DNA from 3 places in the Paenibacillus phoenicis genome. Region 2 is predicted to be linked to each of the others. Evidence: riboswitches for the same ligand, from Rfam matches in the RefSeq annotation. Region 2 holds a riboswitch; each other region holds the start of a gene.
What was found. A riboswitch is a leader RNA that binds a small molecule or an ion and turns the genes downstream of it on or off. The one in region 2 is predicted to bind thiamine pyrophosphate.
Positions count from the first base shown of each region.

Region 1: another riboswitch for thiamine pyrophosphate. It lies ahead of U9M73_RS12695 (ECF transporter S component); the one in region 2 lies ahead of U9M73_RS10125 (thiamine phosphate synthase).
Region 3: another riboswitch for thiamine pyrophosphate. It lies ahead of U9M73_RS20520 (ABC transporter substrate-binding protein); the one in region 2 lies ahead of U9M73_RS10125 (thiamine phosphate synthase).

Region 1 covers NZ_JAYERP010000001.1:2,692,096-2,697,022, reverse strand. The annotation lists gene U9M73_RS12705 (DUF4097 family beta strand repeat-containing protein) at 108-1,043, shown strand; gene asd (archaetidylserine decarboxylase) at 1,086-1,883, opposite strand; TPP riboswitch at 2,065-2,176, shown strand; gene U9M73_RS12695 (ECF transporter S component) at 2,285-2,890, shown strand; gene U9M73_RS12690 (ABC transporter ATP-binding protein) at 2,890-4,515, shown strand; gene U9M73_RS12685 (energy-coupling factor transporter transmembrane component T family protein) at 4,512-4,927, shown strand, end outside.
Region 2 covers NZ_JAYERP010000001.1:2,138,840-2,143,766, forward strand. The annotation lists gene U9M73_RS10105 (hypothetical protein) at 1-367, opposite strand, end outside; gene U9M73_RS10110 (hypothetical protein) at 466-651, shown strand; gene U9M73_RS10120 (FUSC family protein) at 1,058-1,981, opposite strand; TPP riboswitch at 2,203-2,305, shown strand; gene U9M73_RS10125 (thiamine phosphate synthase) at 2,420-3,064, shown strand; gene thiS (sulfur carrier protein ThiS) at 3,070-3,273, shown strand; gene U9M73_RS10135 (thiazole synthase) at 3,278-4,057, shown strand; gene thiH (2-iminoacetate synthase ThiH) at 4,061-4,927, shown strand, end outside.
Region 3 covers NZ_JAYERP010000001.1:4,386,559-4,391,485, reverse strand. The annotation lists gene U9M73_RS20540 (beta-propeller fold lactonase family protein) at 1-447, opposite strand, end outside; gene U9M73_RS20535 (CcdC family protein) at 599-1,090, shown strand; gene U9M73_RS20530 (cold-shock protein) at 1,281-1,502, opposite strand; gene U9M73_RS20525 (cold-shock protein) at 1,675-1,875, opposite strand; TPP riboswitch at 2,182-2,294, shown strand; gene U9M73_RS20520 (ABC transporter substrate-binding protein) at 2,480-3,517, shown strand; gene U9M73_RS20515 (MTH1187 family thiamine-binding protein) at 3,575-3,868, shown strand; gene U9M73_RS20510 (ABC transporter permease) at 3,865-4,635, shown strand; gene U9M73_RS20505 (ABC transporter ATP-binding protein) at 4,665-4,927, shown strand, end outside.

The sequences.
Region 1 (4,927 bases), 550 kb from region 2:
CCGTCTCCTTGACCAAAGTCTAGGGAGCAAACCGGTCCCGCGCCTGTGGTGGTTCACGGGAACCTTGATATAAGCTCAGGATAGATGGAAATAGAAGGAGGACGAAAATGCGAAAGAAACGTACATCCCAAATCGCATGGCTGGCGGCATCGGCCGTACTTCTGGCCCTGGCTTCAGGTTGCGGTCCGGCGGAAAATGAAACGCTGCAGCAGCAATGGGGGCAGACCTTGGGGAATACCGTTGATTCGATAAGCCAATCGATTAGCGAGACCGCGGCATCCGTGCAGCAGTCGGTGGCGCTGGCCGCAGACGAGTGGAAGGACGATTTGACGTTCACGGGACGCTCGCATGACCTTTCGACAAGCGAAGCCATCGGCAACGCCAGCAAGCTGCAGCTGGAGAATGCCGTAGGGCGTCTTGAGTTGAAGGAAGGCACGTCCGATCAGATCGTGGTGAAAGCGACCATCCAGGCCGCGGATCTGCCGGCACGTAAGGAGAAGCTGGATACGTTGTTTGAACAGAGCGAGGTGACCGTCACCTCTCAGGGCAATACGGCTCAGGTGCGCGTGCACGCCAAAGGCGCGCCGGACCAAAATTTATGGGATTGGGCGCAGAAGGAGCTGCATTTTACCGAATTCCGCATCGATTATGTCGTTGAGGTCCCTGCCGGGATTCAGGAGTTTGAAGTCACGAACCATGTCGGGGAGATCGCGGCGAGCGGGCTTACGGGAACCTACCGGCTGAAGGGAGAGGTCGGGTCGATTCGGGTCGAGGATGCACGTCTGTCCGGGGATTCATCGATCCGTACAGCCACCGGCAGCATCAATCTAGATATTCTCACGCTGGATACGGGCGGTCAGCTTCAAGCCATCACCGATGTTGGCAGCATCACGGCAACGCTTGATCCGTCGTTAGCCTGCGATCTCGAAACGTCCAGCGAACTGGGCGAAGTCATTGGAGCCGCGAAGGGACGAAGCGAGCGGGGCGGCGGAGGGCCGTTGGTCGCGCTGGAGACTTCCATCGGCAGCATTACGGTGCAATAAAGGGGAAGAGCCGGCCGAAGCCGGCGGGCGATGATCACTGAATTAGCTTGGTTTTGCGGAGTTAAACCGGCCCAGCGCTTCGCCCATCCGTACCTTCTGTCCGGGCGCAAGTTCAGGCAATGGGGTGAAGGTGCCGTTCTGGGTGAGCAGAACGACGGTGGATCCAAACTCGAAATAAGCCAGGTCGTCGCCTTGCTCCCAGGATTTTGCCGAAGGGTCGGTGTACTGGATGCTGCTCACGTTCATCGCGCCGACCTTCACGAGGGCGATTTCCCCATAGTCGTGGGAAATGTAAGTGATCAAGCGTTCGTTTCGGCACAACACCTTCTTCATATGGCGCATGCCAAAATCGTTCACCGGGTAGACCCGGCCTTTGATGTGCTCGCATTCCAGCTTCTTGCCCGTCACGGGTGCGTGAATCCGGTGATAATCGGTAGGACTCAGATAAAGAACAAAGGCGTAACCGTGTTTGTACAATTCTACACGAGGGGAGCCGTCCAGCAGCGCTTCCAAGGAATAATCCTGTCCTTTGACGTTCAAGATCGTGCCGGATTGCACCTCGCCCATAAACGTAATCAGCGCGTCCACTGGACTGATCATCACTCCCGGCTCCGCGTGCAGCGGGCGCATGCCCGGCTTTAATTTGCGGGTGAAGAACTCGTTTAACGTGCGATATTCCCGAAGCTCCTTCTCCGCTTCATGCAGCGGAATGCCATACGATTTTGCGAAAAAAGGGATCATTGCTCGGCTAACCCCCGAATGGGAGAACTTGCCCATCAACCGGGATAACCATTTCCGGGAGGAGAGCTCTGTCATCCATTTCATCCATGTCGCGGCCAAATCGCATCCTCCTAGTCTGTCCAGTAATGCTGCATTGGTATTGATGAATTCGTTGCCACTTCCGCTTATCTTGACACAGAATCAGGCCGAAATCAATACAGGACGGGTAACTCCTAGTTTACAGATTTGTACAAATTTAGGCTTGATGCCTGGGCGGAGTTGGTGTATGTTTATATCAATCGCATAGGGATACGGGGGCTTGAGCGAATCAGGCTGAGATAGCGGCATATTGCGCCGCGGACCGTTAATCTGATCTGGATAATGCCAGCGTAGAGAATCGATCGTCCGGGACTTTTTGTGCCTACGTGCGCCCCCGTGACCTGACCGCCGTCTGAGCTTATTCAGGCGGTTTTTTTTACGATGCGAGGATTTAAACCAAATGATCAAGAGGAGAGATGAAGATGTCGGAGGTTGTTCAAAAAAGAACGGGGCGTGGCCTCAAGCTAAGCGATGTGCTGGTGACGGTGTTGGTTTCGTTGGTGCTGGGCGTGGTGTATCACTTCTGGAGCTCGGTGTACAATTTGTTCTCCCCCCTGTTCTTCCAGGCCGATGAACTGGTGTACGGAATGTGGTTCCTGGCTGCAACGCTGGTGTTCTTGCTGATCCGCAAACCGGGGGTGGCGTTGATCGCGGAGGTCGCTGCGGCCCATGTGGAAATTTTGTTCGGCAGCGAATGGGGAGTTCAGCTGATTCTTTACAGCGTGCTGCAAGGCTTAGGGGCGGAGCTGGTGTTCGCTGCGTTCCGGTATCGGAAATTTTCCGGCTCCGTTGCTGCATTAGCCGGGATCGGAGCTGCCGTGGGTTCGGTTATCCCGGATTTCTTCTACGGATATGTGCAGGATTACGAGCCATGGCTCTTGACCGCCAAATATGCGATGCGGGCCGTCAGCTCGGCGCTGATCTGCGGGTACTTCGCTTATGCCGTCGTGAAGGCCGTAGAGGCGACAGGGGTTACGACGCTGCTGCGACCGGTTGATCCGAAAGACTATGCGGCGTTGAATGACTGATGCGGAAGGAAACGACGGCAGCTGAGGTCCGGGAGCTGCGGCTCAAGTTCCCGGGTGAAGACCGGTTTGTGTTTAAGGATTTGGATTTCTCGGTGCGGCGCGGGGAGCATGTGCTGCTGCTGGGTCCCAGCGGATGCGGCAAATCGACGCTGCTCCAGGTGCTGAGCGGCATCATTCCAGACTTGGTAGAGATTCCGATGCGCACGTCCGCGCAGCAGCTTCCCTCGTCGTGGCGCTTTCTGTTCCAGGATCCGGATACGCAGTTTTGTATGCCTTATGTGGATGAGGAGTTGGCTTTTGCCTTAGAAAATTTAGGCGTGCCGAAGCAGGATATGCCCGCGCGGATGCAGGCCGCATTGGCCAAGGTGGGCCTGGACCTGCCTGAGATCCATGTGCCGATCGATTCGCTGTCCCAAGGGATGAAGCAACGGTTGGCGCTCGCATCGGTGCTGCTTGGCGATCCGGAGGTGCTGCTGCTGGATGAGCCTTCGGCTTTGCTGGACCCGCAGGGCCGCGAGCAAATCTGGCAAGCGATCGCCAAGGTGGCCGAGGATCGCACCTTGATTATCGTGGAGCACCGGATCGAGGAGTTGACGGCACTGGGTCTCGTTGACCGCGTCGTGTTGTTTGGACCGGACGGGCAGGTGCTGGGCGAGGGGGCACCGGACGTAGTGTTTGACACGTACCGTTCCGAGCTCATTGAGTTTGGGATCTGGTATCCCGGCGTCTGGGAGGCGTATTTTGCCACCGAAGCCGGCCGTCGATTGCTAGAGCCGGTGAAAGATGAACGGCGATTGGATGGACCTGCCGCCGTGGAACTGACCGATTTTTGCGGGTTCCGGCAAGGGCGGCCGGTGATTGAAGTCGGGCAAGCCGCCGTGTATCCCGGGGATTGGATTGCGATCACAGGACCTAACGGTGCTGGGAAAAGCTCGCTGTTGCTCAGCCTGATCGGCTTGTTGCCATCAGAGGGAGCATTCGTGCTGCAGGGAAAGCGGATCGAGACAGGGAAGCTCAGCCGCCGTGCCCGCAGACGATTGCTGGAGTCGACCGCTCGTGAGATCGGATTTGTGTTCCAGAATCCGGAGTTTCAGTTTGTCGCCGATCGGGTGGTGGACGAAGTCGCCTTCTCGCTGAGGGAGGACGGACTTGGCGGCGATGCGCTGAACCGTCGGGTGACGGCGTATCTGGAGCAGTTTGGTCTAACCGGCTTGGAGATGCGGCATCCTTACCAGTTGTCGCTGGGCCAGAAGCGGCGTCTTAGCGTGGCTGCGGCTGCGGTGCGCGAGCAACGGCTGCTGTTGCTAGATGAGCCGACCTTCGGCCAGGATGCGGCGAACACGTTCGCCATCCTGCAGCTATGCGAGGCGTTGCGCCGGCGCGGGACGGCGATTCTTATGGTTACCCATGAAGAGCGGATTGCGGAGCAGGTGGCCACCCAGCATTGGGAGGTGCGGGACGGACGGCTAACGTCGCAGCGGTTGACCCGGCGGGTGGATCGATCTCCGGCAGGTGCCGGTGAGTCACCTGGATCAAATGGATCGGCCGGACGGGGAGCGGATACCACCTCCGCGAAAATCAAACAACACGGGAGTTCCGGTCCAGAGGCGGTGATATCAAGATGAGACGTTTTCTGACCCCGAAGCGGCGGACTTGGCTGCACCAGGCGAATCCGGCCGCCAAGCTGGCGTTGATGATCCTGCTGTTTCTGCTGACGTTATTTACGCACCGGCTCGATTTTATTTTTTATCAGGCGATCTTGTTTACGTTCCTGCTGTTCCTGTTCAGCGGATATGAGCCCTGGAAAGTCGCCTTGCTTCTGTTCCCCTTTGCACTGATTTTTGCCTCCTCAGCGGCGACGATGATTCTGTTTGGCAAAGGGACGGAAATTTGGTGGTCGTGGGGATTGTTCCGCATCTCCGAAGAAAGCTTTTACCGGGGGATTCATATCGGGTTTAAAGCGGTGGCCTTTGCCGCCGAAGGGCTGTTGTTCGTGTTGACGACTCCTTCGGTCGCCTTGTTTTACGCGCTGATGCA
Region 2 (4,927 bases):
CCAACCTCATGCACAACCCCTGAACGGTGAAGTTACTAAAACTGACCCCGTCCTCGCTTTCTAATACGATCCTAAGGAGCTGCCCCGCATTTATCTTCTGCCATGGAGTAGCAAATGACGTATTCCTATGCTCATGAATGAAGTCTTCGTGCATTTTTTTCTCATCTTCATTAAAGATGCTCTTAAGAACTTCCGGATGATCCACTTCAAAGCAAGCCACAATCCGATCAAATTTAACCTGAGCGTCGTTTCTAAGTTCCTCAAAGTTCGAAACGGGGATCTTCTTGGCTGAGTAGGTTTGAATAAGGAAATTCTCAACTTCTTGAAGAGAAGACTTCGTTGATTTATTTGGGGGGAGTTTGTTCATAGAGATCGGCTCCTAAACTCAATTTAAAAAAATGAATGCTCTTCAACGCGGTTCCAAGTATACTAATGTTAAAGGGTAACCCATAGGGAGGGATTACAGTGAATATGTGGGAGAAACAAGAGAAAGAAAAGTTTAAAGAGTATCAACGTAAGCCTTTCATCAATTTTGCGGATTCGATGAATCGTGCTGAAATCGGAGATTGGGACGCTTTAGCAAAAGGCGGCTTTTGGACCACTCTCGTCATCATCGTAGGACTCCTTCTTTTCTTCTCCTTTAGATTCTAACAGGCCAGAAACTGCTAGTGCACTCCTTTTTTACTGTATAAAAACAATCCTTGAAACAATTTCCGATACTCGATCCACTAAAAGCCTTTGATTTTCATCAATCTCATCCAGCAACCCTTCTTTTTCATACTAGCGGATGTAGAGTCCGCCCCAGCGGGTTCACGGTTGCTTGGTGCCGGCGACGAAGGCATTCAGCTTCGCGAAATCGCTGCTGTCATCGGGCGGCAATTAAACGTGCCTGTGGTCAGCATCACACCGGAAGAGGCTGATGCCCATTTCGGTTTTCTTGGTGCCATCAGGACACTATTTTGCTTAAAAAAGCAGGGATGCCCCAGAAGCCTTTAACGGCTCTTGGGACATCCCCTTTCTACCTGTTCGTTAGAAAATCGTAGGCACCATACCCACGTTACGATATTTTAAGCTCCGCTTTCGTCTGGAAACGACCCCGCTCCTTAATCGGAAGCGGTAATCCCAGCTTCTGCAGCTCAGCGTATATCCAATCCGCGTGGTACTCATAGACGGTTTCGATCTTGTACTGCTGCTCTTCACTACGGTTTCCTACCTCTGCTGAGTCGCTCCGTTCATGATCGGCCTCGACCAGCAACAGTCGATGCTCGGCAAGCAGCTGCTGCAAAATCACCAAATGCTCATAGATATGGCGATAGGATTCAATTTCTTTGCCGATGTGCTCCATCGATTCGCTGAGATCTCGAGTCAGATGGAATTCCTCTTTGCAAAGCTGATAATATTTCTCCAGGCAACCTAGCTCCGCACGAAAACTCTCCAAATCGACGACTTCCCGGCACTTCGTGATCTGCCCGAATAAATCGGCCATCCGCTTAGCGACGGCTTTCCGCGCCTTTTCCAAATCGGCCTCATGTTTAGGGGGGAAGACGACCAAATTGACGATCACAGCAACAGCAATACCAACCAATGTGTCTGTGATCCGGTTAATCCCATAAAAAATCGGACTTTCACCCGGCTGAAGATTCAACATGATAGCTAAAAAAACGATACACCCGATGGATATTGACTTATTCCATTTCAGCAAATTGCAGACATAGATTACGACGATGACGCCTAACGCGCAATACACCGCGTTCCCAGGCTCAATCATGGCGAAACCTGCACCCACGATCGCCCCAACAAACGTCCCCATCGTCCGATGTTTCCCGGCCGTAAATGAGTTGGTGACCGAATTTTCCATGGAAATGATCGTTGCGATCGCGGCGTAAAAAGGATACTCCAGGCGCAATAACGCTGCAACGATCACACACAAACAGATGGCTAGCCCTGTCTTGAGATTGCGTAAACCAATCGTCCATTTCAATCTCATCACTCCCCAATCAAGCTCCGACCGTATTATAGAGGATGTTTTTAATTCGCTTCAATTTAATTAAACATCACAAAACGGCTATTTTTGCGATAAATCGTGACATTTTCATGAAAATTTCTTGGAAACGGCTTAAAGCAGGCAGCTTAACACCAATCCAATTCAACGGTTGTAATTATCTGGATCCCCGTGTATAGTAAACATGACAATTCTAAATCGATCGACACTAGGGGAGCCGCAAGGCTGAGATGAATCGAAAGATTTGGACCCTTTGAACCTGAACGGGTTAAGACCTGCGTAGGGAAGTGGAGCGTAAAGCATGTATGAACCAGAACATAAGTCTATTTAGGCTTATTCCTTCTGTTGCTGAACTTAGCCCCCTCCTTGCGGAGGGGGCTTTTTTGCATTGGATTTCTAACCTGAGAGGGGATGAATATGACGAGCCAAAAATTAACGCTAACCGCACCCGAACTGCATCTGATCTCCATCTCTCCCATCCACGTATCCGAACTGCTCAGGGTATCCCTCAAGGCCCTTCCCTACTTGGATTACATTCATGTGCGGGATAAGCAGCTCACCGCGAAAGGTCAGCTGGAGATCATTCAACAAATGTTCGAATCAGGCATTCCGCTGAACAAAATTGTCGTGAACGATCGGCTGGACGTGGCCTTGGCCGCGCGGGCAGTGAATGTCCACTTAGCCGGCCATAGTCTTCCGGTGGACTCCGCTCGTCCGTTAGCCAGCGGGATGCGCTTGGGCAGGTCGGTTCATTCGGTGGAAGAAACGGTGCAGGCCGCCGTAGATGGAGCGGATTATTGCCTGTTCGGACATGTGTACGATACCTCCAGCAAACCCGGACTTCCCGGCAGAGGGCTGGAGGCATTAACTGCTACGGCGAAGGCTTGCCCGGTTCCGATGATCGCCATTGGAGGCATCCGACCGGATCAAGCGGGAGAGATCATCCGCTGCGGCGCTCAAGGGATTGCCGTCATGACAAGGTTGTTTCATGCACCGGACCCGGCAGAAGAAGCCCAAGCATATCGCGAGGCAATGCAGACAGCTTGGCTGGAAAGGGGGTGAACCACGTGCAGGTTCGTCTGAATGGGAAAGAGACGACGATCAACGAAAGCTGTGTCACACTGGCCGATTTATTAGCAGAGCCCCCATGGAAGGACCGAAAGCTGTTGGTTGAACTAAACGGTACAGTTATACGAAAGGAAGACTATGACGTGACCCCGTTATCGGATGGGGATCGTATTGAGCTAGTCCATTTTGTTGGGGGAGGTTGATCCTATGCAGGACTTATTCCATATTGGCGGCAAGGCTTTGTCCAGCCGTCTCTTTATCGGTACTGGCAAATATAATCGCAATACCTTAATTCCCGAAGTGATCGAACGTTCAGGAGCAGAAGTCATCACCGTCGCTTTAAGAAGAGTGAATCCCGATTGGGAGGAGGAAAATCTGCTGCATCATATCCCTTCGCATATGACGCTGCTGCCGAACACCTCCGGCGCCCGTAACGCGGAAGAGGCGATCCGCATCGCCAGATTGGCTAGGGCGGCGGATATGGGCAATTGGATCAAACTGGAGGTCATCCAGGATCAACGTTATTTGCTGCCAGACAACGTGGAAACCATTAAAGCAACCGAGGTATTGGCCGCGGAAGGGTTCGTTGTCCTTCCTTATATGAGCCCGGATTTGTCAGCCGCTCTCCGGTTAAGGGAGGCTGGAGCCGCTGCCGTCATGCCACTCGGGTCACCGATTGGCAGCAACCGCGGTCTGCGGACGAAGGAATTGATTCAGATCCTGATCGAGGAAGCAGGCCTGCCGGTGATCGTGGACGCCGGGATCGGCAAGCCGTCAGAGGCAGCGGAAGCAATGGAAATGGGCGCAGCGGCTGTCCTCTTAAATACGGCGATTGCAACCGCCCGCGATCCGCTGGGCATGGCTGAAGCGTTCCGCGCAGCCGTTATAGCCGGCAGATTAGCCCATCTGGCCGGGCTGGGACCGGTGGAGCAAAACGCGGTAGCGTCTTCCCCGCTAACCGGATTTCTGGATGAAGTGAAGGCCTAAGGGATGAGCTTCTATGACAAAATCCAATCCTGGGAAGGCTTCCCCTTTCCACAGCGGCTTCAAGGTTACAGCGATGCAGATGTATGGCGGGCGCTTAGCAAGCCTAAGCTTGATGCGGAGGATCTGCTAGTCTTGCTGTCACCAGCGGCTGATCGACATTTGGAGGAGATGGCCCAACAGGCACAGCGGATCACCCAAAGCCAATTCGGGAACGTGATCCAATTGTTTACCCCGATGTATGTGTCCGATTATTGTGTGAACCACTGTGAGTATTGCAGCTTTAGTTCGATCTATGATTTTCCACGAAAAAAATTAGACATGCAAGAGGTCGAACGGGAAGCTGAGGCGATTGCGGCAACCGGGATCCGTCATATCCTGCTGTTAACCGGTGAATCCCGCAAAGATTCCCCGGTCGAATACTTAAGAGACTGCGTGAAGGTGCTGCGCAATTATTTTTCATCCATCGGCATTGAGGTGAACCCGCTGTCTGTCTCCGAATATCAGGAGCTAGCTGCGGCAGGCGTAGACAGCCTGACGGTATTCCAAGAGGTCTACCACCGGGAAACGTATGCCAAACTCCATATCAAAGGCCCCAAGCGCAATTATCGAAATCGGCTGGATGCCCCGGAACGCGGATGTGCTGCAGGTTACCGGGCCGTGAATATCGGGGCATTACTTGGCTTGTACGATTGGAGACAGGAAGCCTTCTTTGCCGCCATGCACGCGGATTATTTGCAAACCAAGTATCCAGGTTGTGAGATCAGCTTATCGATTCCGCGCTTCCGCCCTTTTCTCGGAGATTACGAACCGGATGCCCAGGTGACCGATCGGGCTTTGGTACAGGTGATGCTCGCCTACCGTCTCTTTCTG
Region 3 (4,927 bases), 2.2 Mb from region 2:
CTTGCTCACCGATTTCTCTTCCTTCTCTTTCTCAAATTCATCCAGCATCTGCTTCACTTCAGACAACGGAAGCCGATCAAAAAACATCTCCACCTGTTTCTCTGCCCCGCTGTAGATCTGGTTCATCACGGCAGGGATGTTCGAGGAGATATTACAGGAAGAGTGTTCGCTGCCGGAACACCAGTTGGGATGCAGCGATCCTTGAGCGAAGATGCGGTACAAATCGCCGAGAGTAACCTGCGAAAGCTCGCACTTTAGCAAGTACCCGCCGCGGGCCCCTTCCTTCGTCGTCACCAGGTCGTGGCGGCGAAGCAGGCTGAGCACCTTACGTACACGGGCCGGATGGGTCGCGACGCTGCAGGCGATCTGTTCGCTATTGGCCATGCGATCCTCCTTGGAATCTAAATACAACAAGCAATGGACGGCGACCGTTAATTCGCTATTCATCTTCCTTCTTCCCCTTCCCTTACCAAGTTTGAAACAAGTGCAGACGAGTATGTTATAATGTTCTCGCGAATCGCTATTCGCTAGTCACTTTATTCCATTTCGCTAAATACTCAATATATACATACTATATACTTACAGAAAGGGAACCTCTATGAACCTAATGAATCCCTCTTATATGCAAGCCGCCTTTACCGTTGGTGCAATGGCCATGGCCGTCGCTGTTCTGTTTATCCGTCTGAAAGCCAGTCGTCGGCCTGTCACGGTGAAGAAAATCATCATTCCTCCTCTAGGAATGACAACCGGCCTCTTCATGTTTGTTGTGCCGGAAACGCACATTCCTCTCCTGTGGGGCGTAATCGCCTTCGCTTTCGGTTGGCTCCTGTTCTCCTATCCGTTGATTCGGACAACCAAGTTCGAGAACATCGGCGGCGAAATTTACGCGGAACGTTCCCGCAGCTTTATCTTTATCCTGATTGGACTGCTTGTCGTCCGTCTCTTGCTGCATGAGGCCGTAGAACAATACGTCTCCGTCATGCAAACCGCGGCGCTGTTCTTCCTGCTCGCTTACGGCATGATTATTCGCTGGCGGCTGTATATGCTCAAGCAATACCGGGCAATGACCGGGAATACCGCCTCCTCATGATTCACGAAACCGTTGCAGCACCTCAAACATATTAAATTTTCTATATAGATGCAATCCTTTTATGGAGATTTTATTTTTACATCACTTTCCAATCTATCACCCGGATGAATACAACAACAGCCGTACTCGCATGAAGCGAATACGGCTGTTGTTGCTCACCGCGCTCTCCGATTCCGGCAGCAGCTTTCGCCTATGCCTTCTTGGACGACGATCTTTGATCGGAGCTTGGATTGCTCAGTTGAGGGAGCATGCGCATCCCCATGACCATCTCGGACGAGCAGAGCGGACATACGGGGCTATATTCAAAGGTGAAATTGTCCCGCATCCACCCGTTGCAGTCATCGCTAGTGCAGGTCCATACCGGCGTATTTTCCTCAGGAATTTCCTCTAACGTCTTTTTACGGTAGTTCATAAATTCCCCTCCTCTTCAAGGTGAACGTTCCAACCAGGTGAATCGATGTAATTGTTGCAGCTTTATATGTACCATCAGAAGCGGACTTCTGAAAAATTAACCTCATGAATGATCTTCGCGAAGAAAAACTGCCCTTAATGCGAGCACGCATTAAGAGCAGTTCCTAACTAACTTACAGTTTTACAACGTTCTCGGCTTGCGGGCCGCGGTTGCCTTGAACCACGTTGAATTGTACGCGTTGGCCTTCGTCGAGGGTTTTGAAGCCTTCGCCGGTGATTGCGCTGAAATGAACGAATACGTCATTTCCGCCTTCCACTTCGATGAAGCCAAAACCTTTCTCAGCGTTAAACCATTTCACTGTTCCGGTTTCCATGGGGAATACCTCCTGTTTCAAGATTAACATGATTCATTTTTTTAACAGAAGTCGCTCAATAAAGGCTGACCCTTATTGAACATGCACCACTTGTATAAAAAAAATTCACACATTGAAAAAAGTTCCAGTTTTATAAAGTGACACCCTTTTCAATGCGTGAATGATATCCTCTTTCAAAACCATGATTTGAACTCATTATATCCTTTTGCCAGATAAAAAGCAAATCCCCTGGTTTTTGCAAGCTGGTCCGGAAAGACTGGACAAATCCAGTTGGCGAAAACTATAATGACAGATGTAATCTGCAGTCATATTGTTCAGGGGTGCTGGAATTGGCCGGCTGAGAGTGTATCCCTCCAAGATACTGACCCTTCAACCTGATCTGGATAATGCCAGCGTAGGGAGCCATACCATGGTGATGAACTTATTTTACATGTCATTTCCATTGCCTATTGCGTCCCGGATCCGGGACGTTTTTTTGTATCCGGAAGTTGGAAGTTACGCTTAAGGACGCACATCCAGGGTTATACCAAGAACAAGCTGCGGAAATCTACACCAACGAAGGAGAGTAGAAGTCGTGAAAGTTCAAGTACGTACCGCACTGGCCATGTTTCTCGGTTGCTTGCTGCTGATATTGTCCGCCTGCGGCGGAGCGAATGGGAACAGCGCCGGGAAGGCGAAAGCCGGAAACCCAAGCGGGCAAAATACCGAAGCCGCCGCACCAAATCAAGGTTCTAACACAGAGCTGCAAGATGTTAAAGTCGTGCTCGACTGGAGCCCGAATACGAACCACACCGGGCTTTACGTCGCCAAGGATCAAGGCTATTTCGCCGAGGAAGGGCTGAATGTGGACATCCTCCTGCCCGGTTCCGGCGGTGCTGAGGCGATGGTTGCCTCCGGAGAGGTGCCGTTTGGCGTCAGCGTGCAGGAGAACGTAACTCAAAGCCGGATCCAAGGCGTCCCGCTCGTCTCGATTGCCGCGATCATTCAGCACAATACGTCCGGCTTCGCTGCCCCCGTAGACAAGAATATTAAATCGCCTAAAGACTTCGAAGGCAAAGCCTACGGCGGCTGGGGCTCTCCGGTGGAACAAGCGGTGATCCAATCGATCATGGACCTGCAAGGCGCTGATGTCAACAAGGTGAAATTCGTTAATATCGGGGATGCCGATTATTTTACGGCAGTGAAGCGGGATATTGATTTTGCCTGGATTTTCTACGCCTGGACAGGCATTGAGGCCGAGCTGCGGGGCGAGCCGATCGACATGCTGTATGTCAAGGATTTCTCCGAGAAGCTGGACTACTACACCCCGGTACTCGTGACAAACGAGAAGACGGTCAAGGACAACCCCGAGCTGGTAAAGGCTTTTATGCGGGCCGTGTCTAAAGGTTACAATTATGCGATCGACCATCCGGAAGAAGCGGCGCAGATCCTGTTGAAAGCCGTACCGGAGCTCGACAAGGACCTGGTGGTGGCCAGTCAAAAATGGCTGAGCCCGAAATACAAGGACGATGCTCCGCGCTGGGGCGAGCAGAAGAAAGAAGTGTGGCAGAACTACTCCGATTGGATGTTTGATCGCAAGCTGCTGGAAAAACCGCTTGACGTAGATGCCGCTTTTACCAACGAGTTTTTGCCAAGCGAATAATTTACTATACTTTAACCCAATGATGCCAAATCCCTATTCGAAAGGATGAACCCACCCATGCCAAACGCGTTATTAAGCATTCAGATCATTCCGAAGACACCCAACGGCGAAGACGTCATTCCCTATGTAGACCGGGCCATTGAAGTGATTCAAGCATCCGGGGTCAAATATCAGGTGAACCCCCTGGAGACGACCATGGAGGGGGATCTCGACGAGCTGCTGGCCATCGTGAAGAAAATGAACGAAGCCGTCATTGAGTTCGGCAGTACGGGCATCATTTCGCAAATTAAAATTTCGTACAATCCCAAAGGCGTCAGCATGGATAAGCTGATTGAAAAATATCGGCCATGAATCTCCGCAGCCTTTGGCACAACATCTGGCCGCCCCTCGTGGCGGTCATCTTGTTTTTGCTGATCTGGCAGGGCGCTACCGCCTGGTTCCACATCGAGAAGTGGATTCTCCCCAGCCCGGTGGATATCGGTCGTGAAGCGGCTGCCGGTGCGGCCAGCTTAGGGGAACACACGGCGGCGACGCTGCGGCTGATGTTTATCGGCTTTGCCATCGGGACGCTCGTAGGCTTGCTGACGGCGTTTGTCCTGCATTATGTCCCGTTTCTGAAGGCGTCGCTATATCCGCTGATCATCCTAAGTCAAAACGTGCCAACCATTGCGCTGGCGCCGCTGCTGATGATCTGGTTTGGATTTGGCATCCTGCCGAAGATTATCGTCATTACGCTCGTCTGCTTCTTCCCTGTCGCCGTGGCGGCCATGGACGGACTGAGCCGCACGGATCGGGCGATGCTCGATTATATGCGAATGATCGGTGCGTCCAAGGCGGATATTTTCCGCAAGCTGGAGGTGCCCTACGCGATCCCTTCGATCATGTCCGGGGTGAAAATCGCCGCAACGTACAGCGTCATGGGGGCGGTCATTGCCGAGTGGATCGGCGCGGACAAGGGCATCGGCTACTATATGATGCTGCAGAAGGCGTCGTTCCGCACGGATAAGATCTTTGTCGCCATCGCCATCATCGTGGCGATCAGCCTCGCGATGTTCGCCTGCGTCGCTTTGTTGGAAAAATGGCTTGTCCGCTATAAACCGGCGAACGACCGGAGATAGGGCAGCTTACGGAAAGGAAGGCTTGGTTCATGAGCGAAGCATCAACGCATAGAGATAACGCCATCCCCGCGCTGGAGGTCCGGCAGATCCATAAAACGTTCCGCGACCGACGCCGGGAGGTCCCGGTCCTTCAAGACATTTCGCTGCGGGTGCCGGCCGGCGAATTCGTGTCGATCATCGGCCCATCCGGCTGCGGCAAAAGCACGCTGTTTCACGTCATCGGCGGCCTGACTGCGCCGGATCAAGGCGAAGTGCTCCTTCAGGGACGCCCAGTCACCGGCCAGCGCGGACA